DNA from 4 places in the Shewanella sp. Arc9-LZ genome. Region 1 is predicted to be linked to each of the others. Evidence: predicted binding sites of a transcription regulator. Region 1 holds the regulator's gene; each other region holds the start of a gene.
The links. The regulator sigma-54, encoded in region 1, starts transcription at its own class of promoters, with help from an activator protein. The targets are predictions, from matches to a motif close to GTTGGCACGNNNNTNGNNT.
Positions count from the first base shown of each region.

Region 1 (5,961 bases):
GCAGTAGTCGACCATGCCAATAAACTTGTGGGCATTTTTACCGATGGTGATTTACGCCGGGTTATCGATGCAGACGTGAATCTTCGAATCACTCCTATTGCCCAGGTTATGACCGAAAATTGTGTGACCTGCCCTGCAGGGATTTTAGCCGCACAAGCACTGCAAATCATGGATGAAAAGAGCATCAACGGACTGATTGTCGTTAATGAAAAACATCAACCGATCGGAGCATTAAACATGCTCGATATGGTTAAAGCTGGAGTCATTTAATCATGTCAGAATCAACCTCGTTTCACCAAGGATTTTACGGCCCTGTCAGCAATGATATTTGGCAACGAGCTCAAAAAATCAAACTGTTAATCTGTGATGTCGATGGAGTATTTTCAGATGGACGTATTTACCTCAGTAATGCAGGTGAAGAACTCAAAGCGTTCCATACTCGTGACGGTTATGGTGTGCGTTCTTTGCTTACCAGTGGTATCCATGTTGCCGTGATAACAGGACGTAAATCCAAGATTGTTGAAAACCGCATGACGGCATTAGGTGTAACACATATTTATCAAGGTATTGATAATAAATTTGAGCCTTTTGAGCAATTATTGTCGCTCTATAATGTGACTGCTGATGAAGTGGCTTACATTGGCGATGACATGGTAGACCTACCTGTAATGAAAGCCGTAGGACTAGCCGTTTGTGTCGGTGATGGTCATCCGTTTGTCAAACAACAGTGCCATATGACAACCACCCTCAATGGTGGCCACGGCGCACTGCGTGAACTCACCGATTTATTACTATTAAGCCAAGATAAATTTGCCAGTGCTCATGGTATGAGTATATGAGTAGAGTCACGCTAGGTATTATTGCTTTTTTTGGGCTTGCTTTTATATTGTACTGGCAAGCACAAGTAAAACGCAGTGAAATGGACGCGGTACAAATACGCGGTATTGAGCGCCCAGATTTTGTTGCAGATAACCTACGCACTACAGAATTCAATCAACTAGGTTTCGTCGAAAGTCGAGTCAGCGCCGAACACATGGAGCATTACGCCTCAAGTGACATCACTCACTTTACCAAACCGATTTACCTCATTTACCCTGAAAACGGTAAAGCACAATGGCAATTAAGTGCAGACCGTGGGCAATTGAATAAAAATACCAGCAAAGTCACATTAGAAAATAATGTTATTATTGATGCCATTGATATAGAAGAACCCCTGCAGTCACTGAGTACCCAAGCTATTACGGTGGATTTAACCACTATGATAGGATCCTCACAAGAGATGGTGTACATCAAAGGTAAAGGGTTTATTATTCAAGGTTTAGGCCTACATGCTGACTTGAATTCGCAAAAATTATCGCTACTAAGCCAGGTAGAAGGAACATATGAGCCACATTAATCGTCTCCACACTCGCGCCAATGTTATGTTATTAAGTAGCATACTTTGTATATTGAGTTTGCCTGCCATAGCGAAACAAGGGGATCTGAAACAAGAATTGAAAATCGCTTCAGTCAGTCAGTCTGCCGACATTAAGAATAATCAAATTGTTTTTAATGGTCCGGTAACGATTGTCCAAGGCACGATTAATATCAATGCAGATCAGTTACGGGCGTTTACCCCTGAAAACACCACCAGTAAGAGATTAATTGCTACTGGCACCCCGGCTACATTTTCACAAGAATTAGATGACGGTAAAATTGGTACCGCAAGTGCTAACGAAATTAGCTATGACCTTGCCACCACTACACTCACATTGACTGGCAACGCCAAATTGGATCAATCAGGTAGCCAGGTTACCGGTAATAAAATCAAGTACAACATCAGTGCTCAAGAGCTGATTGCCGAAAGTACTGGTACAGGGCAAGATCGGGTAATCACCATCATTCAACCAGAGAATTTCCAAGACGAGTCGGCGCCAAAGCAAAAACTCCCTGAAATTCCTGTTAACAAGCAGATCAAACCATGACCCAAATTACCTTAACCGCTGAAAATCTAGCTAAAAGCTATAAAGCTCGTCAAGTTGTTAAAGATGTGAGTTTAACGGTTAAAACCGGCCAAATTGTCGGTCTTTTAGGCCCCAATGGTGCAGGCAAAACCACCACCTTTTATATGGTTGTCGGCTTAGTAAAAAGCGATAAAGGCCGAATATTGATTGACGATGACGACCTTACTGCCGATCCAATGCATTTGCGCGCCCGCAAAGGTATAGGTTACTTACCACAAGAAGCCAGTATTTTCCGCAAGCTCACCGTTTACGACAACATAATGGCCGTACTGCAAACTCGCAAAGAGCTCAGCACAGACCAACGTATTGAACAGCTTGAGCACCTACTCGAAGAGTTCCACATTACTCACATACGCGACAGCCAAGGCATGTCGTTATCGGGTGGTGAACGTCGTCGTGTTGAAATTGCGCGCGCTTTAGCTGCTAATCCAAAATTTATTTTGCTTGATGAGCCCTTTGCTGGTGTTGATCCTATTTCGGTCATCGACATTAAAAAAATCATCCAACAACTTAAAAACCGCGGTTTAGGGGTATTAATTACCGACCATAACGTACGTGAAACGCTAGACGTTTGTGAGCGAGCCTATATCGTTAGCCAGGGTAATTTAATTGCCGAAGGCACACCAGATGAGATATTAAGTAATCAACAAGTTCGAGCTGTGTACTTAGGTGAACAATTCAAGCTATAGTTACTTTACTGGCCTTTTAGTCTAGCTAACTCATTTCATTGAACGATACCTAAACAACGTTAAATGTCATTGATGTTTATGGCAATCTATTACAGTTCGAGATTGTCATTTTTATGGAAAATCATCTAGGGATAAGCGGTAAATGAAAGCGTCACTCCAACTTAAAATGGGTCAACACTTAACCATGACCCCACAATTGCAGCAAGCCATTCGCTTACTGCAATTATCGTCATTGGAGCTACAGCAGGAAATCCAACAAGCATTAGATTCAAATCCATTGCTTGAAATAGAAGATGAGTTTTCTGAAGCAAAAGACTCCTTAAAAGAAAACCGCGACCAAGCGGATACAGACTTTAGTGACAACAGTATTGTTAATGTCGAAAAAGACACTTCCACCGTCGACATAGCAGAATCCATGACCAAAGAAACCATGGATGATTTAGCCATGGATACCACATGGGATGAAGTATACACAGCCTCACCTATGTCAGGTTCAGGCAGTGCAAGCATGCGCGATGACGACATGCCCTTTCAAGGTGAAACTACTGAAGGTTTGTACGAACACTTAGAATGGCAAAAAAATCTCACTCCATTTTCAGACACAGATCTCGCCATTGCCACCGCCATTATTGATGCCATTGATGAACGCGGTTATCTAACCCAAAGTACCGAAGATATTCTCGAAGCCATGGGTGATGAAAATGTGGAACTCGATGAGGTTGAAGCGGTATTAAAACGCGTTCAACACTTTGACCCTGTGGGTGTTGCTGCACGTGATTTAAGTGAATGCCTATTTATTCAATTAGCGCAATACTCTAACGACACACCCCATATCGATAATGCCCGTTTGTTAATTAAAGGCTATTTAGAGTTAATTGCTGGCCGTGATTTCAGATTATTGATGCGAAAAACAAAACTAAAAGAAAATGAGTTACGTGACGCAATCACTCTAATCCAGACACTCAATCCTCGTCCGGGCTTATTAATTACCCCCATGGATGATGAATACGTGATTCCCGATGTCACAGTATTAAAGAAAAATGGCCGTTGGGTAGTAGAGTTAAACCCAGACAACATGCCTAAAATTGGTGTTAATCAGCAATATGCAGCCATGGCTAGAGGCAGTAAAAACCCGTCGGATAGTCAATTTATTCGAGGCCATCTGCAAGAGGCTAAATGGTTTATTAAAAGTATTGAAAGCCGTAATGATACTTTACTTAAAGTGGCAAATTGCATTGTGCAATTTCAGCAAGGCTTTTTTGAATATGGCGAAGAAGCCATGAAGCCTATGGTGCTCAATGATATCGCTGAAGCTGTAGAAATGCATGAATCGACCATTTCACGAGTCACCACACAAAAATATATGCACACCCCTCGAGGTTTATTTGAACTAAAATACTTCTTCTCTAGCCATGTCAGTACTGACGATGGCGGGGAATGCTCATCAACGGCCATTCGTGCTTTTATCAAAAAGCTGGTTGCCGCAGAAAACCAGAAAAAACCACTGAGTGACAGTAAAATGGCTCAGCTTCTGGCAGAACAGGGCATAAACGTTGCTCGTCGTACGATAGCAAAATACCGTGAAGCAATGATGATCCCGCCCTCAAACCAACGTAAGAGTTTATAACCTACTAGGCAATGGAGGATTTTTTATGCAAATAAGTCTGACTGGACGTCATGTCGAAATAACAGAATCTTTACGTGAATACATCCACAGTAAATTTTCAAAGCTTGAACGACACTTCGATCAGATCCATAATGTACACGTTGTGCTCAATGTAGAAAAATTACAACAAAAAGCAGAAGCCAAAATCAACATTAATGGCGCAGAAATTTTTGCAATGTCAGAAAGTACTGATATGTATGCTGCAATAGACGCCCTGATCGATAAACTCGACCGTCAGGTAATTAAACACAAAGAGAAGAATACAAAACACTAACGATGGAACTTTGTACCATTCTGCAGCCGGAATGCACTACCTGTGCCACACCGGGCAGTAAGAAAAAAGTACTGGAACTCATCAGCAATTTAGTCGCTGCCCAGTACCCAACCCTGTCTTCGCAAGAGGTTTTTGAAAGCCTGTTAGCGAGAGAGAAAATGGGTAGCACAGGTATAGGAAATGGCATTGCGATACCTCATGGTAGATTAACGACCATCGATCACCCTATCGCGATATTTATTAAATGTGAAGAAGCCATTGCCTTTGATGCAATCGATAAGCAACCCGTGGATCTTTTATTTGCTTTGTTAGTACCTGCAGACCAGTGCCAACAACATTTAGGCACGTTATCGAGCATGGCCCAAAAGTTAAGCGATAAGCAAATATTGAAACAGCTTCGTAAAACTCACGACGCAACAGAACTTTATCAGGTTATTACTGCATGAAACTAGTTATAGTATCGGGACGTTCAGGCTCAGGGAAATCCGTTGCCCTGAGAGTATTAGAAGACCTAGGATATTATTGTGTTGATAATTTGCCTTTACCACTCATTGGCACATTATTAGCCCAGCTTAAAGGCAGTAATGATTTGGTTGCGATTAGCGTTGATGTTCGTAACATTGCAGAACAAGGTAAAGTGCTTCAAGACCAATTGGCACTACTTGAGAATGACACTGAAATTATCAGTTTCTTTTTAAATTCCAATGACAAAGTATTGCTTAAACGTTACAGCGAAACACGTCGATTACACCCGTTATCTAAAAATCATATTTCACTGCAAGAAGCGATAAAACTAGAAGGCCGTTTACTTGAGCCTATCGCAAAAATTGTTGATCACTATATCGACACTTCTGCGCTAAATATCTACGAATTAAGCGACCAAGTTAGGCAAATATTATTAGGCAGTGTTGATAAAGAGTTAGTGATTAACTTTGAATCTTTTGGCTTTAAACACGGCATGCCGACAGAAGCAGATTTTATGTTTGATGTACGCTTTTTACCCAACCCACATTGGGAAATAGAACTGCGTCCATTTACGGGTTTAGACGAGCCCGTACAAGAATTTTTAGGTCGTCAGCCATTAGTTAATAAATTTATTTGGCAAATTGAAAACCTATTTGAAACTTGGATGCCGCATTTAGAACGTAACAATCGCAGTTACCTTACCATCGCGATTGGTTGTACTGGTGGTCAGCACCGTTCGGTATATATTGCAGATCAATTAGCAAAACGATTTCGACAAGGCAGTAAACACACGGTTAATGCTCGCCACAGAGAATTAAATATCAGTGATACTAATAACTAAGTGAGCATAGGATCGCGTCAATG
Region 1 covers NZ_CP048031.1:4,167,623-4,173,583, forward strand. The annotation lists gene GUY17_RS17915 (KpsF/GutQ family sugar-phosphate isomerase) at 1-270, shown strand, start outside; gene kdsC (3-deoxy-manno-octulosonate-8-phosphatase KdsC) at 273-839, shown strand; gene lptC (LPS export ABC transporter periplasmic protein LptC) at 836-1,396, shown strand; gene lptA (lipopolysaccharide transport periplasmic protein LptA) at 1,383-1,964, shown strand; gene lptB (LPS export ABC transporter ATP-binding protein) at 1,961-2,692, shown strand; gene GUY17_RS17940 (RNA polymerase factor sigma-54) at 2,835-4,319, shown strand; gene hpf (ribosome hibernation promoting factor) at 4,345-4,632, shown strand; gene ptsN (PTS IIA-like nitrogen regulatory protein PtsN) at 4,635-5,078, shown strand; gene rapZ (RNase adapter RapZ) at 5,075-5,938, shown strand; gene GUY17_RS17960 (HPr family phosphocarrier protein) at 5,959-5,961, shown strand, end outside.

Region 2 (5,961 bases), 2.1 Mb from region 1:
GTTTTGTAGAACGAGCTCATACCAATGGCGTTGATGTATTTCGTATCTTCGACGCAATGAATGATGTCCGTAATCTTGAAACCGCGGTTAAAGCGGTTAAAAACGTGGGCGGCCATGCCCAAGGCACCATTTCATTTACCACTAGCCCTGTTCACAACATTGATACTTGGGTTGATATGGCTAAACGCCTAGAAGACATGGGCGCAGATTCTTTATGTATTAAAGATATGGCGGGTTTACTTAAGCCAATGCAAGCTTATGACCTCATTAGCCGCTTAAAATCACAAACGGACTTAATGGTGTCGATGCATTGTCATGCTACAACGGGCCTAAGCAGCGCTACATATCAAAAAGCGATTGAAGCGGGCGTTGATGTGCTTGATACCGCAATATCTTCAATGAGCCAAACCTACGGCCACAGCGCTACCGAAACGTTAGTGGCAATGGTTGAAGATACCGACAGGGCAACCGGTTACGATATGGTGTTGCTAGAAGAGATAGCAGCCTATTTTCGTGAAGTGCGTAAAAAATACGTCCGTTTTGAAGGTGCACTAAAAGGCATTGATTCACGTATTTTACGTGCTCAAGTACCTGGCGGCATGCTAACCAATATGGAAAATCAATTAAAAGAGCAGGGCGCAGCAGACAAAATGGATGCCGTGCTTGAAGAGATCCCGCGGGTACGTGAAGATCTTGGTTTCTTACCTCTCGTTACCCCAACATCGCAAATTGTTGGCTCACAGTCGGTGATCAATGTGCTGATGGGTGAGCGTTACAAGTCGATGACCAAAGAGACCGAAGGTGTACTAAAAGGTGAATATGGTGCGACGCCAGCGCCAGTTAATGCAGAACTACAAGCCAGAGTGCTAAAAGGCGAACAGCCAATTACGTGTCGCCCAGCCGATTTAATTGCACCAGAATTAGATAAATTACGTGTCGAGCTTGCCGAAGCCGCCAAAGAGCAGGGCTTTAGTTTAGCTGCAGAATCAGATGACGATGTAATGACTTATGCGTTGTTCAATCAAATTGGTCTTAAGTTTCTTAAAAATCGCGGCAATCCGGATGCGTTTGAACCTGTCCCAAGTGCAGATGATTTACAAGTGAAAGCCGATAAAGGCCCACAAACCTATACCGTCGATGTCGATGGTCAACATTTTGTGGTCGAAGTGAGTGAAGGTGGTGAGATTGGTCACATCGCGCCAGCATCAGCTGCACCTATTACGGCAGCGTCTGCAACGGTCGCCTCAGCGCCTACGGGTGAGATTAAGTGCACCATGGCCGCGCCGTTATCGGGAAATATTTTCAAAGTGTTAGTCAGTAATGGTCAAGCGGTTAAAACCGGTGAAGTGATCATTATCCTGGAGGCGATGAAAATGGAAACCGAAATTCGTGCTCAACAAGATGGTGTTGTAACTCAGTTAGCGGTTAAGCAGGGTGACAGTGTAACTGTAGGTTCAACATTGTTGTCATTAGCATAAGAGGTCGAAATGGAAGGATTATTGGCTTTTTGGGCTGAAACGGGTGTCGCTAACTTTACTGGTGGCCAACTGCTAATGATGGCTGTTGGTTGTTTATTGTTATTTCTAGCGGTAATTAAAGGATTTGAACCGTTATTGTTATTACCTATCGGATTTGGCGCCATATTAGCCAACATTCCTAATGCAGGTTTTACCGATGAAGGTGGCTTACTGTATTACGCTTACCATGTCGGGATTGAGACTGGGGTATTCCCATTGCTCATCTTCATGGGGGTGGGTGCATTAACTGATTTTGGTGCGCTAATTGCTAACCCTAAAACACTATTGTTAGGGGCTGCGGCGCAATTTGGGATTTTTGCCACTTTACTTGGTGCTATTGCCTTAAATTGGGTACCTGGGTTTGAGTTTAGTATGCAAGATGCTGCAGCTATTGCCATTATTGGTGGAGCAGATGGTCCAACGGCAATTTTCTTAGCCTCTAAACTAGCGCCTGAATTGTTAGGGGCGATTGCTGTTGCTGCATATTCATACATGGCGTTAGTGCCATTAATTCAGCCGCCGATCATGAAACTGCTAACCACTAAAGCCGAACGTGAAATTAAAATGGAACAATTGCGTGAAGTCAGTAAGAAAGAGAAGATTATCTTTCCACTGATGGTGCTAGGATTAACCATTTTATTTTTACCTGCAGCAACCCCATTAATTGGCATGTTCTGTTTGGGCAATTTAATGCGCGAATCGGGCGTAGTGGATCGTTTATCGAAAACGGCGCAAAACGAGTTAATCAACATAGTGACTATCTTTTTAGGTCTTGCTGTTGGGTCTAAGCTATCAGCAGATCAATTTCTGCGTATCGAAACGCTAGGTATTTTAATCCTTGGCGCGGTTGCGTTTAGTATTGGTACTGCTTCTGGGGTATTGATGGCTAAATTAATGAGTAAGCTCTCTGGCGGAAAAATTAACCCACTTATCGGTGCAGCAGGCGTTTCTGCTGTGCCAATGGCTGCACGAGTAGTGAATAAGGTAGGTTTAGAGGCTAACAACCAAAACTTCTTACTCATGCATGCTATGGGACCTAACGTAGCAGGTGTGCTAGGCAGTGCTGTTGCTGCAGGTGTTTTGCTGGCAGTACTAGGCTAAAACTTACCAGATGATTCAAAAGCCAATGCCTTTGCGTTGGCTTTTTTGTTTTTATCTACTGGTACAAAATTACTTATACCTCTTTTGATGCATATTGGTGCACTTAAACTGTTTTATTGCACTGTCGTAGCATTACGTTACTTAATTGTTAAAATTAAAGTTATTTAAAATCAACCTGTTAATGTTTTGGCATGAAAAATGGATAGCAAAGGTTGTATATTTGATGAGCCATATCAAGTCTTTTTAGACAGTACAGGTTATCAATTTTACAACTAACTGACTGATAAATAATATTTAATAAATTCAATTTTAGCAAAGGCGCTATCGAGATATTCCTAAATGGATATCCGAAGCGCCTTTTTTTATTGTCAATTTTCATAATGGGGAAAAATATGAACTGGAAAATATCGTTAACTCAGCAGATTAAGTCTTTATTACTGGGGGTCAGTATTGGGGCAAGTTTGTGTATCAACACTGTAAGTGCCGAAGTGGGCTTTCCTGAAAAAGAAGAGCTCAGGTTTGGTTTTATCAAATTAACTGATATGGCACCTATTGCGGTTGCTTATGAAAAAGGTTATTTCGAAGAAGAAGGTTTATACGTCACGATTGAAGCGCAGGCAAATTGGAAAGTGTTACTCGATGGTGTGATTGATGGTCGATTAGATGGGGCCCACATGTTAGCGGGTCAACCTATTGCTGCAACAATTGGTTACGGTACTAAAGCGCACATTATTACCCCATTTTCGATGGATTTAAATGGTAACGCAATTACGGTATCAAACGACGTTTGGGCCAAAATGAAGCCGCACATTGCTAAACAGGCAGACGGTTTTCCCGTTCATCCCATTAAAGCTGATGCATTAAAGCCCGTAGTAGAAGAATTTAAAGCGGCTGGTAAGCCATTTAATATGGGTATGGTGTTTCCGGTTTCTACACATAACTATGAATTGCGTTACTGGTTAGCCGCTGGTGGGATTCATCCTGGGTTTTACGCACCTCATAAAGGAGATACATCAGGGCAGATTGATGCACAAGCTTTGCTGTCGGTAACTCCGCCCCCACAAATGCCCTCGACACTGGAAGCGGGCACAATTAATGGCTATTGCGTTGGTGAGCCCTGGAATCAGCAAGCTGTGTTTAAAGGCATTGGTGTACCTGTGGTGACCGATTATGAAATTTGGAAAGATAATCCTGAAAAAGTGTTTGGTATTACAGCCGAGTTTGCCGAAAAATATCCAAATACCACTATACGCCTTACTCGTGCGTTGATCCGCGCCGCTAAATGGTTAGACGACAATAACAATGCTAACCGCCCAGAAGCGGTAAAAATACTGTCTCAATCTAATTATGTTGGTGCTGACTATGAGGTGATTGCTAATAGTATGACGGGTACGTTCGAATATGAAAAAGGCGATAAGCGCGCGGTTCCAGACTTCAATGTATTTTTTAGGCATCACGCAACTTATCCATATTACTCAGATGCGATTTGGTATTTAACTCAAATGCGCCGTTGGGGCCAAATTGAACAAGATAAATCTGACGATTGGTATAAAGACATCGCCGCAAAAGTCTATCGTCCAGATATTTATGCTAAAGCCGCGCAATCACTCATCGACGATAAGCTCATCCCCGCAGCTGACTTTCCAGATTTCAGTAAAGAAACCGGTTTCAAAGCACCGCAAACTCACTTTATTGATAACTTAGTTTATGACGGCAGCAAGCCTAATGCTTACATTAATTCATTTGTAATTGGATTAAAGCAAGGCGACAAGCTGTAACAACCCGTTAAGGAGTCTTGGATGAACAGTCTTTATTCTATTGCACAAAATCGCTTAATTGAACGAGGCAACATGGCAGTTGTTATGCTGAAAATAGCCGAGTTAAGTAGGGCGATACTATTACCGTTTATCGGCATTGCGATATTTTTAGCTCTGTGGGCGGTGACAGCTAATAGTATTGAAACCTCTCTAGGTAAGTTTCCGGGACCGGTTGCTGTCGTGTCGCAATTTGACAATTTGTATCAGGAGCATATAACTGAGCGCGAAAAGGCCGAGGCTTTTTATCAACGTCAAGAAACACGAAATGAGGCGCGTGTTGCTAACGATCCAAGTTATGTCGCCAAAGTACGTGCTTACACAGGTAAAGAAACTTTTTGGGATCAAATTGTCACTAGTCTAATTACCGTCATGAGTGGTTTTATCTTAGCGGCCATTATTGCTATTCCATTGGGGATTTGGATGGGGTTAAGTCGCAGTTTGCAGGCAGCAATTAACCCCATTATTCAAATTTTTAAACCCGTATCGCCACTCGCTTGGTTGCCTTTAGTTACCATGGTGGTCAGTGCGCTGTATGTCTCGCCGGATCCGCTAGTGTCTAAATCATTTATTAACTCCATGCTCACGGTCACCTTGTGCAGTGTTTGGCCAATGATTATCAACACTACAATCGGCGTGACGAGTATCGACAGCGACCTCATCAATGTCAGCAAAGTATTGCGGTTATCGGCAATAACCCATGTGCAAAAAATCGTCTTACCAGCATCTATCCCAATGATTTTTACCGGTATGCGCTTATCCCTAGGGGTCGCGTGGATGGTATTGATTGCCGCGGAAATGCTGGCGCAAAATCCGGGGCTTGGAAAATTTGTTTGGGATGAATTTCAAAATGGTAGTTCTGATTCATTAGCGCGAATTATGGCCGCGGTGGTTGTTATTGGCTTTATTGGCTTTTTATTAGACCGAGGCATTCTGGCCTTACAGCATTGGGTATCTTGGGATCAATGAGGGTAACAACATGAGCACATTTTTAGAGATTAGCGGCGTTGATATGGTTTTTCCCACGCCTACAGGATCTTTTACAGCGCTTAAAGACGTGAATTTGAAGATAAATAGAGGCGAGTTTATCTCTTTGATTGGTCACTCTGGTTGTGGCAAATCGACCGTACTGAATATTGTTGCAGGTTTATACCAAGCCAGCTCTGGTGGGGTCATTTTAAAAAGTACTGAAGTTAAAGCGCCAGGACCTGAACGGGCGGTGGTATTTCAAAATCATTCGTTACTCCCTTGGTTAAGTGCCTATCAAAACGTTGAGCTTGCTGTAAAACAAGTGTTTGCTGGCAAGATGAGCAAAACAGAAATGAAACAGTGGATTGAACATAACCTGCAATTAGTGCAGATGGATCATGCTATGCATAAACGTCCAGGAGAGATTTCTGGTGGAATGAAACAACGAGTCGGTATTGCAAGGGCGCTTGCTATGCAACCGGAAGTGTTGCTGATGGATGAGCCATTTGGAGCATTAGATGCGTTAACACGAGGACACATGCAGGACTCGTTAATGGAGA
Region 2 covers NZ_CP048031.1:1,324,077-1,330,037, forward strand. The annotation lists gene oadA (sodium-extruding oxaloacetate decarboxylase subunit alpha) at 1-1,478, shown strand, start outside; gene GUY17_RS05725 (sodium ion-translocating decarboxylase subunit beta) at 1,488-2,618, shown strand; gene GUY17_RS05730 (CmpA/NrtA family ABC transporter substrate-binding protein) at 2,999-4,396, shown strand; gene GUY17_RS05735 (ABC transporter permease) at 4,469-5,401, shown strand; gene GUY17_RS05740 (ABC transporter ATP-binding protein) at 5,412-5,961, shown strand, end outside.
Region 2: the regulator sigma-54 is predicted to act here: its motif matches at 2,804-2,822, upstream of GUY17_RS05730 (CmpA/NrtA family ABC transporter substrate-binding protein).

Region 3 (5,961 bases), 1.2 Mb from region 1:
TTAAGCCGGTAATGCCAATGGCATAACGCCATCCGTCTGGGCCACCAAAAGCAAGTGCAACGGCAGGTAACGTAAAGGCTGCTGCAGCTGAACCAAAGTTACCCCATCCGCCATAAATGCCTTCTGCTGTACCTAACTCTTTTGCCGGAAACCATTCACTCACCATACGGATACCAACCACAAAACCAGCACCAATAAAGCCAATCAGAAATCGGGCTAAGGCTAACTGCTCAAAAGTGTCGGCTACCGCAAACATAAAACAAGGGATTGAACAGATACCCAATAAGGCAGAATAGGTGATCCTTGGACCATATTTGTCGGTTACCATACCAATGATAATCCGCGCCGGGATTGTTAATGCCACATTGAGGATCAACAAGGTCTTAATTTGTGATTTAGTCAGCCCTAAACTGTCGGCGATCACGCTAACAAGTGGCGCTGCGTTAAACCACACAACAAAGGTGATAAAAAACGCCATCCAACTTAAATGCATGATTTTCATCTTGCCGTGGAAACAGAAAATATTAAATTTTTCAGCACTCATATTGCACCCCTTTATGACTGAGCCAAGACAAAAACATTGCCTTGTTCAGTTTTAATTTCGAATGGTTTAACCACTAAATCAACATTTTCAATACAACGTCCACTATCCAAGCGGTAATGTTGTTTATAAAGCGGCGAAGCAACACAAAGCTCACCATCGATTTCACAAATAAGTCCTCGGGACAATAAACTCACACCACTGGCAGGATCTACATTATCAAGGGCAAATAAACCGTCATCCCCTAAATTGAAAATGGCAACCGCACGTCCTGCAACCCAAGCCGCTATTCCGGTGCCTTTTGGCATGCTTGCTTCGCTACACACATTGACCCAAATCATGCTAATTCCTCCACAGCGAGTTGTGCTGCATCGTCTGTAATATCGTTAATAGCTATCGTTCCTGCCCCTGCGTCTTTAATACTCGGGAAACGCTGCTCACGAATTCGTTGGTAAGCACTGGTATCTGCTTCTGGCGCATCACTTGGATTAACAAACTCATTAAAGCGCGCCAAAAAGGCCGGTTGTTCAAGGCTGGTTTTCCACTCACATTGGTATGTCGCGGCAATATGGTCCATTTGCTGCTCTAAGGTCGAGTTAATCCCCAACGCATCGTCAATAACAACTGATTTTAAATACGCTAGACCACCTTCTAATGAATCCATCCAAGTCGAGGTTCGTTGTAATTTGTCTGCAGTTTTGACATAGAACATCAAAATGCGATCGATATATTTATAGAGATCTTCAGTGGATAAATCAGTGGCAAACAAATCACCATGACGGGGGCGCATACCGCCATTGCCAGCAACATACAAGTTCCAACCTTTGTCGGTTGCGATAATGCCAATATCTTTGCTTTGTGCTTCAGCACATTCACGAGTACATCCAGACACAGCAAATTTTAATTTATGTGGACTGCGTAAGCCCTTGTAACGGTTTTCTAAATCAATCGCGAAACCAACGGCGTCTTGCACCCCGTAACGACACCAAGTGCTGCCAACACAGGATTTTACCGTGCGCAATGATTTACCGTAGGCATGGCCTGTTTCAAAACCAGCATCAATGAGTTTTTTCCAAATTTCGGGTAGCTGCGATAACGTTGCGCCAAACATATCAATACGTTGGCCACCGGTTATTTTGGTATAGAGGTCATATTCTTGGGCAATTTGGCCCATGGCTATCAGCTTAGTTGGGGTAATTTCACCACCAGCGACTCGCGGCACAATAGAGTAAGTGCCGTTTTTTTGGATGTTGCCTAAGTAAGCATCATTGGTGTCTTGCAGTTGCACATGACTGCTATCTTGATTCAACACATATTGGTTTTGTAAGCTAGCAAATATGGACGCGGCGGCAGGTTTACAAATATCACAGCCATATGTATGACCACTAGCTGAAGGTTTTCCATGCTGAGTGATTAAGGTATTAAAATCATTAATGCCTTCGACTTGGCATAAGTGATACAAGGCTTGTCGGTCATGATCAAAATGGGCGCAAATTCCGGCATTAAAATCGAGTCCTGCAGCTTGTAAGGTTTGATCAATAATTTTTTGAACTAACGGCGCACAACCACCACAACCCGATACCGCACGGGTACATGCTTTAATCTCGGCGATTTTATGGTTGCCAGCGGTCACGGCCCCAACAATGTCGCCCTTGGTTACTTGATGACAAGAACACACTATAGAAGTGTCTTTTAAATCGGCTTCGTTTTCTGCACCGGCTAGCAATAACTCAACTGCGGAACCTTCAATCTCGTCTTGAGACAAATAGCTATCAAGCAAGCGGCTGTAATCGCTGTTATCACCAATCAGCACTGCACCTTTTAAAAATTTACCGGTTTCGTCTAACCATAATTTTTTATAAATACCCGCTTGGTTATCAGATAACTCAACAAACTGTGCGTTATCAAAACCACGGCTAGCACCAATAGCGGCCACATCAACACCCAATAATTTAAGTTTGGTACTCATGTCTGCGCCGGTAAATGACTGCGACACGCTATTAGATGTTAATGAAGCAATATGCGAAGCGACCACTCGGGCCATTTGGTAACCAGGTGCAACTAAACCAAATATTTTTTGTTGCCATAACGCACACTCACCGATGGCATAAACATCGGGCGCTGAGGTTAAACAGTAATCGTCAATTTCAATGCCGCCACGTTCACCGATACAGATATTTGAAACTCGAGCTAATGAATCTTGTGGACGAATACCGGCAGAAAACACAATCATGTCAGTTTCAAGATAAGACTCATCATTAAAGGTCATTCGGTGCATTGCCGTTTCACCGTCAATAATCGCAGTGGTGGCTTTTGAAGTATGTACACTCACGCCGAGCTGTTCAATTTTACTGCACAGTAATTCACCCGCTTTATCATTTAGCTGAACGGGCATCAATTGTGGTGCAAACTCAACAACGTGGGTTTTTACCCCGAGCTGCATCATGGCATTGGCGGCTTCTAAACCTAATAGTCCACCACCAACAACCACCCCAACTTGACTGTTTTGAGCTGCGGCCTGAATCGATTCAAGATCTTCAATGGTGCGATACACTAAGCATTGAGCACGATCGTTACCTTGTATCGGTGGCACAAATGGAAATGATCCCGTTGCAAGCACTAAGCGGGTATAAGAATAATGATCACCTTGCGCGCTAGTCACCGTTTTGGCGGCAATATCAATTGCCGTAATAGGTGTGTTTAAGTGAAGCGTAATGCCCCAATCTTGATAATCTTGCGCGCTGGTTAACATCAGTGGATCGGCGCTACCGGTCTCGAAATATTTTGACAGCTGCACTCGGTCATAAGCTGGACGCGGCTCTTCACCAAACACGTGCACATCAAACGTTTTATTGAGACCTAAACTGCACACTTGCTCAATAAAATGATGACCAACCATGCCATTACCAACGACCACTAACTTGGGTTTTGAGACTGCCATATCCAACTCCTTCATGCCTTGGACCGTAAAAAGCAAAATGGCGCCAACTCCGCTTAAGGAGTTGGCGCCATTGCCTGTTGAGATCCAAATTTTTAAAATAAATTGTTGAGGTAAACGACCCCGTTAATTGCTGCCATTCACACTATCGTCAATCTGATACTTTATTCATTATATGTATTGTTTGCAGGCTCTATGCCAACTACAAAAAAGACTTAAACTATTGATTTATTAGCCTTAAAAAATCAACAGCCTTTACTAAACGCTCTACTGTTGTCCATCTTGGTCACAACCGCACCAAAGTGAGGCGCACCATCGTTGTTCACTGCGGTGTTTAGTGATTTTGACTTACCATGATGCTGAGTCACAATAGCAATAATTTGCGCTGACATTTGAGCTAATGACAAACCTTTTTGCATCGCTTGTTGTTGAATAATCTGGTGCGCTTTGGTTTCATCGAACCCTTGCTGCATAACGATAAGCTTGGCCTGACTAAGTAGTTTTATACTGCGGATTTCATCATCCAGTTTCTTAAATTCGGCGAGTGTTTTACTCGCAGCATTAAAACGTGCTTGGGCCAAACTAATGACACTGGTTAAACGATTAACACTTAACATCTCAGGAATAAAAGTGATGCGACCGCAATCAAGTAACTCGGTTAATGCTGTCTGCTGCCATGTTTTGGCATTGACAACTATCACCATTGGCTTACTGGTTAATGTACGCTGAATAAGTCCTTGGATTTGAGCGTGCAATGTGTCGGTTAATATCAACAAGGTATCAAATGTTTGTTGATGTAATCGTTGCTCAATTTGGCTCACAGAAGTTAACACCGTGACATGTCCAAACGCTGCCAAACAAGCTTGGTACTTTACAACTTCACAATCGACCACTGGCACAGCTGAAAAACTCAGGTCACAAAAAATTAAACTGCGCATAACCACTCCTCGTTCAGCCATTTGGCTAATGGATTGTCTGTTGAACTGAAGCGGTTTGCCCAACATTGTTGACTCAAGTAAACGGCTTGCTCCGCTGCCATAATCTTCTGTGAATTTGATTTTTGTGAAATTGATTCTGGTGAAATTGATTCCTGTGGAATAATCGCTGTATTTAATTTGTGGTTAAGTAATAACAATACTGCAGCCAACGTTGCCGTCATACTGCTAAGCGCCTGCTCAATCATGGTGCGCGACATTAATGATGTCAGCGCATCAGCAGAAAAAGGCTCTTTTTCGCGCCATAACAGCGCAAGAATGTCGCTAGATAATTCAGCTTGACCCACTTTTGCACCAGAAAAGCCTTCTAATAACGTAGGGATAGATAAGCTCGATACCGCTATATTATCTGTCTGTCCGTTGACGACAGTTATCGTGGTAGCCACTCTTGGATTACACTCGGTTTCACCTTGTAAGCCTTTAAAAATAGCCACACTGCCGGCGTGATATTCGCTTTTCTCAAATAAAATTTCGCATATTCCTTGGTGTACCGCATCTAACCCAGGGTGAAAATAACTGCGAAGGCTTATTGGTGCATTAGTTGGGTTCATGCAACGCGCTGCGGTTTGAATCAAACTGCGTAGACCTAATTCTTGATGTAATTGACGACACTCATCTAACACTGGTGCTAAGTCACCCGCTCGGACATAAACAATATTATCTGACTGTAATGCCACTTTGGCCATTTGTGATGATGTACAACACGCAATATTAAGTGATGCTAAACATGATTCAACATGACGGCGATGAGGTAACGCTTGGCTGTCACCGTGTAACATCACCCGAACACCTTGTTTCGCTAATAACTTAGCAACGAGTAGAAGCCAAGGTAACTGCTCGCGCTTGCCCGCATATACTGGCCAATCGATATCTACTGCCAGCGAATGCCAACCTTTATCGACAGTGCGACGTAAGCCCGCCACCATCCCTGCTATTTCTTCAGTCGTTTCACCGCGCACGCGCATGAGCATCATGGCACTGGCCATTTGCACACGCGATACTTTTCCTTTGGCAAAACCTTCAAGCAGCAAACATGCCTCATCAAACGTTAATGCACGTGAGCCTTTTTCGCCCTTACCTAATGCTTTTATCAGCAAACGAAAGTCAAACTCATCCACGGATGTCAGCGTTAACTCACCAATTTTAGGCATATAAAGCCTCACGCCCATATTCAAATGAGGTTTGTGTTGCAGCGACATCAATATCGGCAAGCAAAGCATTCAGCTGTTGACCAACAGACACCACTTCACCAATGATGATTAACGTCGGCCCAGAGTCTTTAATGGTTAACGCGGCATCGGCCATAGAAGCGACTGTGGCATAAGTAACAATTTGATTCGGTCTTCCACCATTGGTAACAAATGCTACCGGCAGATTAGCGGCACTTTGAGCATCGAGTAATCCAATTGAAATGCTTGCCGCTTGTTCTTTACCCATATAAAACACCAAGGTTGATTGCGCTGCTAATAATGCTTGCCACTGCGTAG
Region 3 covers NZ_CP048031.1:2,997,553-3,003,513, forward strand. The annotation lists gene GUY17_RS12820 (NarK family nitrate/nitrite MFS transporter) at 1-544, opposite strand, end outside; gene nirD (nitrite reductase small subunit NirD) at 556-882, opposite strand; gene nirB (nitrite reductase large subunit NirB) at 879-3,482, opposite strand; gene GUY17_RS12835 (ANTAR domain-containing response regulator) at 3,725-4,417, opposite strand; gene GUY17_RS12840 (glycosyl transferase) at 4,405-5,625, opposite strand; gene cobA (uroporphyrinogen-III C-methyltransferase) at 5,618-5,961, opposite strand, start outside.
Region 3: the regulator sigma-54 is predicted to act here: its motif matches at 3,664-3,682, upstream of nirB (nitrite reductase large subunit NirB).

Region 4 (5,961 bases), 2.2 Mb from region 1:
AACCCACTTATCTTTTCCTGTGCACAAGCTATGGCTAAAAAATGCTACACACTCACCTTCTGGGGTCATTAATATTACGATGGCAATGCCAAAAATAATGAAGAAGAGTAATAGTCGCTTACACATTTCATAAATTAGCGCTTTGCTAGGCTTTACCTTTATCACAAATCAATTTACTCAATTAATCTTGTCATAAACAAGCTATTAGGATCTAGTTCATAGTCCGCAAATGGGCCGCTGTAATCAAATTGATGTCGTTCATACAAACGCCTTGCTGGCGCAAAAAAATCCATCGATCCAGTTTCCAAACTCAACCGCTGATAACCACAAGACTTAGCTACGCCCAATATGTGCGATAACAATGCCGATGCTACTCCTTGGTTTCTCGCCATTGCAGCCGTTCGCATAGACTTAATTTCGCCGTGGGTTGGCGTTAACTGTTTTATCGCTACGCACCCAAGTACTATGTCACCTTGTTTGGCACACCAAAAAGTAATTGATGGATGTTTTAAGGCTTCAATATCTAATGCATGAACACTACCCGGTGGCGATGTTGCATACATGTCAGCCAAATGTGCTTGCAGTAACTCAACCACGCCAGAGCCCTGTAAATCATCAATCATAATATCCATGTGCCAAGGCTTCCTTTTGAACTATGACCGTTTATGAAATGCATTTTTATCGAGTAGTTTAATCACCAAATCGATACGTTTATGAGCTAAATAATCATCTCGATGGCTAAAGCCAATCGCGACAAATAACAGTAGCAACCACACAAAATTTTGTTCTACTAATAGGTCTACTTTTGCAATATATAAAATAGCGCCAATAGTCGCCAAACACATCAGCCATTGGATTAACCAAGTATATGGTTTGGGTCTCAGTTTATCTAAATCTGAACGTAAAGCGGTAATGCTATCCGTTTCATAAGATTGGATAATATTATCTGCTTGAGATTCATTCATTTTTACACTCCATTGTAAAAGCCACTCAGTTAATGAGCGAAACGTGGTTAATTAAACCGTTGCGACAATACCCTAAAAGTGAGTCGTGTCACCTAGATTTTATTGAAAACGATTTTACTGAAAACTATTTTGCTGAAAACGTCGATTTTATTGAGAACATGACTCATTTATTAACCACATAACTCCAGTATCATGGTTTGAGTCAGTAATGCACTACCCTCTCGTAGAGTCTGTGTTTCACCAACAGCAACAAAACCAATTGATTTATAGAGATTAACAGCGGCCTCGTTAGCAATAGTAACCTCTAAGCAAACGACTTTTCGATTAGATTTTTTGGCCCAATCAATAATGCTATTCAGTAATAACTTACTAAGTCCATATCCGCGCGCGCGTGGTGACATCCACATTTGATACACATGTGCAGCATCAGTATTCATAGGACTAGAACTAGAACTATGGATCTGTCCCCATGCTAAGCCTACAGCGACGCCATCAAGTTCAGCGATCAGTGGCAATGCATGCTTTGCTCGATTGCTTGCATTAAGACGAGAAATCCACTCTTCGTCGGTAAATTCAGCTTCTCGTTCATAAGTCGAGCCAAACGAATCTGGCGAGTCTTGTAATGCTAATAAACGTAACCTTCTATAGATTTCCCAATCACTCATCAGCAACACTCTGATTTGAACATTAGCCATATTTACAATTTTACACCTCACGTTTTAGTCTTTCTCGACGCCAGATAACTGACGAAACGACCCACTTAACACTCCTCAGTTTCAGCATTAAATTCTAGACTAAACTCATATTTTACAACAGATTAAACCTTAATGGTTCGTTTGTTGAAATTATCAATTTATTAAGCAATTATTGACAATAGCGGCATTTGCAGACCTATAATAAATAACCTGAGATTATTTTTGATATCTCCAGCATTGAGGCCTTACCAGTAAACTCAAACCTAACTTTGCCTATCGCTGAAAAGTATATTTCTAGTTCGGAATCGAGATCGAATGTCCCCGATGTTTCAATTGAGTAAGCGACAATATTTTTGTAAGGCAAAGATGTAAAATCTTTTTTACTTCCTGTAATGCCTTGAACATTAACAGCGATAATTCTTTTACTGGTAAAAATGACACCATCACGCATGGATTTATATGAATCAATGACTCGTTCATCATCGATAAGTAAATCGCGGGCTTTGTCTGCAAAATCAGAATTCTGCTTCAGTTTGAAAAAACCTTTATTATTAAAATCTATCATCTAACATCCTTTTTACATCTGACATCCAAAGGGATTGAATTAATACAAATTTTACGACATAAACAGCTCAGTAAATTTCGTGGTTATCGTATTCTAGTGAATAGCCTTAGCTTAATGTAATAACAATTACATTACAAAATGCAACTGAAGCAAGCATTTATCTCAGTTTGTATTAGCTGATAAATAGCGATAAAGCCTGTGATTGGCATTTCATCAATAATGTCGTTTTAGAACACAACAAGAAGTCAATATGACAACTTAGCGTCATATTGACAATATACAGCATGTCTTTATGACACCAATAAAATTCACTAAATATACATTACCTGCATATAATCAATAAGATAAACAGTTGGCATGCACTCTGCAATAACGAAGTTAACTTTTGAAATATCTCTATCAACTTTAACTTCTAATTTATTACAGGTGTACATATGACAATTCACATTAAAAATAACATCGATTGGGTTGGACAACGTGACTGGGAAATATTGGACTTCCATGGTACTGAATATAAAACCACCAAAGGCACCAGTTATAATAGTTACCTTATTCGTGAACAGAAAAATGTTTTAATCGATACTGTTGACCATCGTTTCAGCCTGCAATTTATCCAAAACCTTGAGATGGAAATTGATCTCGATAAGATTGATTACATCGTCATTAACCATGCGGAAGAAGATCACTCAGGTGCCTTAGCGGCTTTAATGGCTAAAATTCCCAATACCCCGATTTACTGTACCGAAAATGCTATCGACTCTATTACTGGCTTACATCACCATACAGAGTGGAATTTTAATATTGTTAAAACCGGCGATACCTTAGACATTGGTAACGGTAAGCAGCTGGTGTTCATTGAAACTCCTATGTTGCATTGGCCTGACAGCATGATGACCTATTTAACGGAAGATGCTGTGTTGTTTAGCAATGATGCGTTCGGTCAGCATTACTGCGATGAGCATTTGTTTAATGACGAAGTAGACCAAATTGAATTGATGGATCAATGTTTACGCTATTATTCCAATATTTTAACCCCGTTTAGCTCGCTGGTTACCGCCAAAATTAACGAGGTGCTAAGCTTTAACCTGCCCGTTGACATGATTGCTACCGCCCATGGCGTAGTGTGGCGCGACAACCCAGCACAGATTATTCATCAATATCTGCAATGGGCAGATAACTATCAGGAAGACAGAATCACCATTTTTTATGATTCGATGTCTAATAACACCCGCATGATGGCCGATGCCATTGCTCAAGGCATCCACGACGTTGACCCTGTTGTGTCGGTTAAAGTGTTTAACGTGGCCCGTCATGATAAAAATGACATATTAGCCAACGTGTTCCGCTCCAAAGGTATTTTGGTAGGCTCATCAACCATGAACAATGTCATGATGCCGAAAGTCGCGGGAATGCTAGAAGAGATCACAGGCCTGCGCTTTAAAGATAAAAAAGCCGGAGCATTTGGAAGTTATGGCTGGAACGGCGGCGCCGTTGACCGTATTCACACCCGTCTTACAGATGCCGGATTTGAAACCATTGTCGGCTTAAAAGCAAAATGGCGACCAGATGGTAAAGCGATGCGCGAATGCCGTGAGCACGGTCGCCAGATAGCTAAAAGCTGGGCATGGCATGATTTAAGTAATGTAAAATCCATTTCACCGGCATCGCTAGCTAAGAGCGCTCAAGCCACTGTAACCACTAAGCCAACTCAAGCAACTCAAGCAACCAAACCGACATGTACAACAGCGACGGCAATGAGTGATTCACAAAATATGCTCTGCACTGTGTGTAATTGGGTATATGAGCCAGTATTGGGTGAGCCTAATCAAGATGTAACACCAGGTACACCGTGGAGCGAAGTGCCAGACTTTTTCCTTTGCCCAGATTGCGGCCTTGGCAAAGATGTTTTTGTCCCTATCGCTGAGAGGAAAGCATCATGAGCGCACCCATCATTATCATCGGTAGCGGCTTTGGCTCATACCAACTAATCAAAACCATTAGACGCACAGATAAGCATTTACCGATAACCGTGTTCACCCTTGATGAAGGCCACGATTATAATAAACCGGACTTGAGCCATGTATTTAGTAACAAGCAAAACAGTGCGGACTTAATCCGCCTTACTGCACAAGAGTTTGCCTCCGAGAATAATATTACTCTGCATGCTTTTACCAAGGTTGATTGCATTGATAGTGAACAGCAAGCGGTGTTTGTTGAAGGTGTTGCTTACCCTTATACAAAACTGGTGCTAGCAACAGGAGCAAAAACCTTTGTGCCATCAATGCTTGGTAACGCAACAGACAGTGTGGTCACCTTAAACAGTCTTAGTGAGTTTAATAATGCGCAGCTGCAACTACAAAATGCACAACGTGTTTTGGTTATTGGAGCGGGTATTATCGGCACTGAAATAGCCATGGATCTTAATCGCAGCGGTAAAAACGTCGTGGTGGTTGATCCAAGTCACGGCGTGATGGCAACCATGCTGCCAGATTTAGTCGCCAGTGTTTTACAAAAGAAGATGGTCGATAACGGTGTTGTATTTGAGTTTGGCCGTACCATTAGTTCGCTAAACAAAATTGAATCAGGTATTTGTGCCACACTCAGTTGTGGTAATACCCATATTGTCGATTGTGTTATTTCAGCTGCGGGATTAAAGGCTAATGTTGGCTTAGCACGAAAGTCAGGATTCAAAGTCAATAATGGCTTAGTGGTTAATCTGCAACTGCAAACCTCAGCGAACAATGTTTATGCCTTAGGAGATTGCGCCGAAATCAATGGTAAGGTGATGTCCTACTTGCAGCCCATTATGTTAAGCGCCAATGCGTTAGCGAAAACCTTATTAGGCCAACCGACAGATTTGAAACTACCGGCTATGTTAGTCAAAGTTAAAACACCGCAAATGCCCATTCAATTAGGCGGGAATACCGTAATTGACGTTGCATCGTGGCAGGTTGATATTGATGCTCTGGGTTGCTCAGTAAAAGCGTACAATGAGCAAAAACAGATAATCGGTTTTGTGGTAACAGAAGGCCACATGAACAATACCTTCCCGCTACTCAGAGCCTTACCAGCAAGTCTTTAGTATTTTATCGAGTAGGCTTTACTCATAAAGCCTACTCATCAATCAACTTAACCTGAATTTGGGATAAGGGATGAACTTATGCTATTTAAAATCAGCATGTTAACCCTCCTCACTTTCAAGCTTGTCATTGGTTATGCGAACAAGGCGAATTGACGCGTCAATAGCTAGCCTATTGTAAGTCGATTCAACGCAGTTAGCAGGGCAAAGGGCTGTTTGAAAGGCGTTTATTATCCCGAGTTCAGGTTATTTAGGAGAACATTATGTCTCATCAACGTATCCCAGCAAACTGGACAATTCAACGCTCTACGCCATTTTTCACCACTAAAAATGTGCCTGATGCGCTACTGACTCACCACAATACCGCCGAAGGTGTATTCGGCCAGTTATGTGTAATGGAAGGTGTGGTCACGTATTTTGGTTTTGCAGACAGCGAAGCAACTGAACCAGAAGTAAAAGTGGTGATCAAAGCAGGCCAATTTGCCACTAGCCCACCAGAGTACTGGCATCGTATTGAATTAAGCCCTGATGCCCAGTTCAATCTTAATTTCTGGTCTGAAAAAGATAAAACCGGCCAAGCGATGTTTAATAAGAAATAATTAATTGAAGCTGTGGCAGATAAAAAAATCAATATTGAGAGACATATCAAGCTACTGA
Region 4 covers NZ_CP048031.1:1,931,846-1,937,806, reverse strand. The annotation lists gene GUY17_RS08290 (GNAT family N-acetyltransferase) at 174-632, opposite strand; gene GUY17_RS08285 (hypothetical protein) at 654-965, opposite strand; gene GUY17_RS08280 (hypothetical protein) at 998-1,147, shown strand; gene GUY17_RS08275 (GNAT family N-acetyltransferase) at 1,136-1,660, opposite strand; gene GUY17_RS08270 (PH domain-containing protein) at 1,857-2,225, opposite strand; gene norV (anaerobic nitric oxide reductase flavorubredoxin) at 2,660-4,165, shown strand; gene norW (NADH:flavorubredoxin reductase NorW) at 4,162-5,307, shown strand; gene GUY17_RS08255 (DUF1971 domain-containing protein) at 5,568-5,903, shown strand.
Region 4: the regulator sigma-54 is predicted to act here: its motif matches at 2,577-2,595, upstream of norV (anaerobic nitric oxide reductase flavorubredoxin).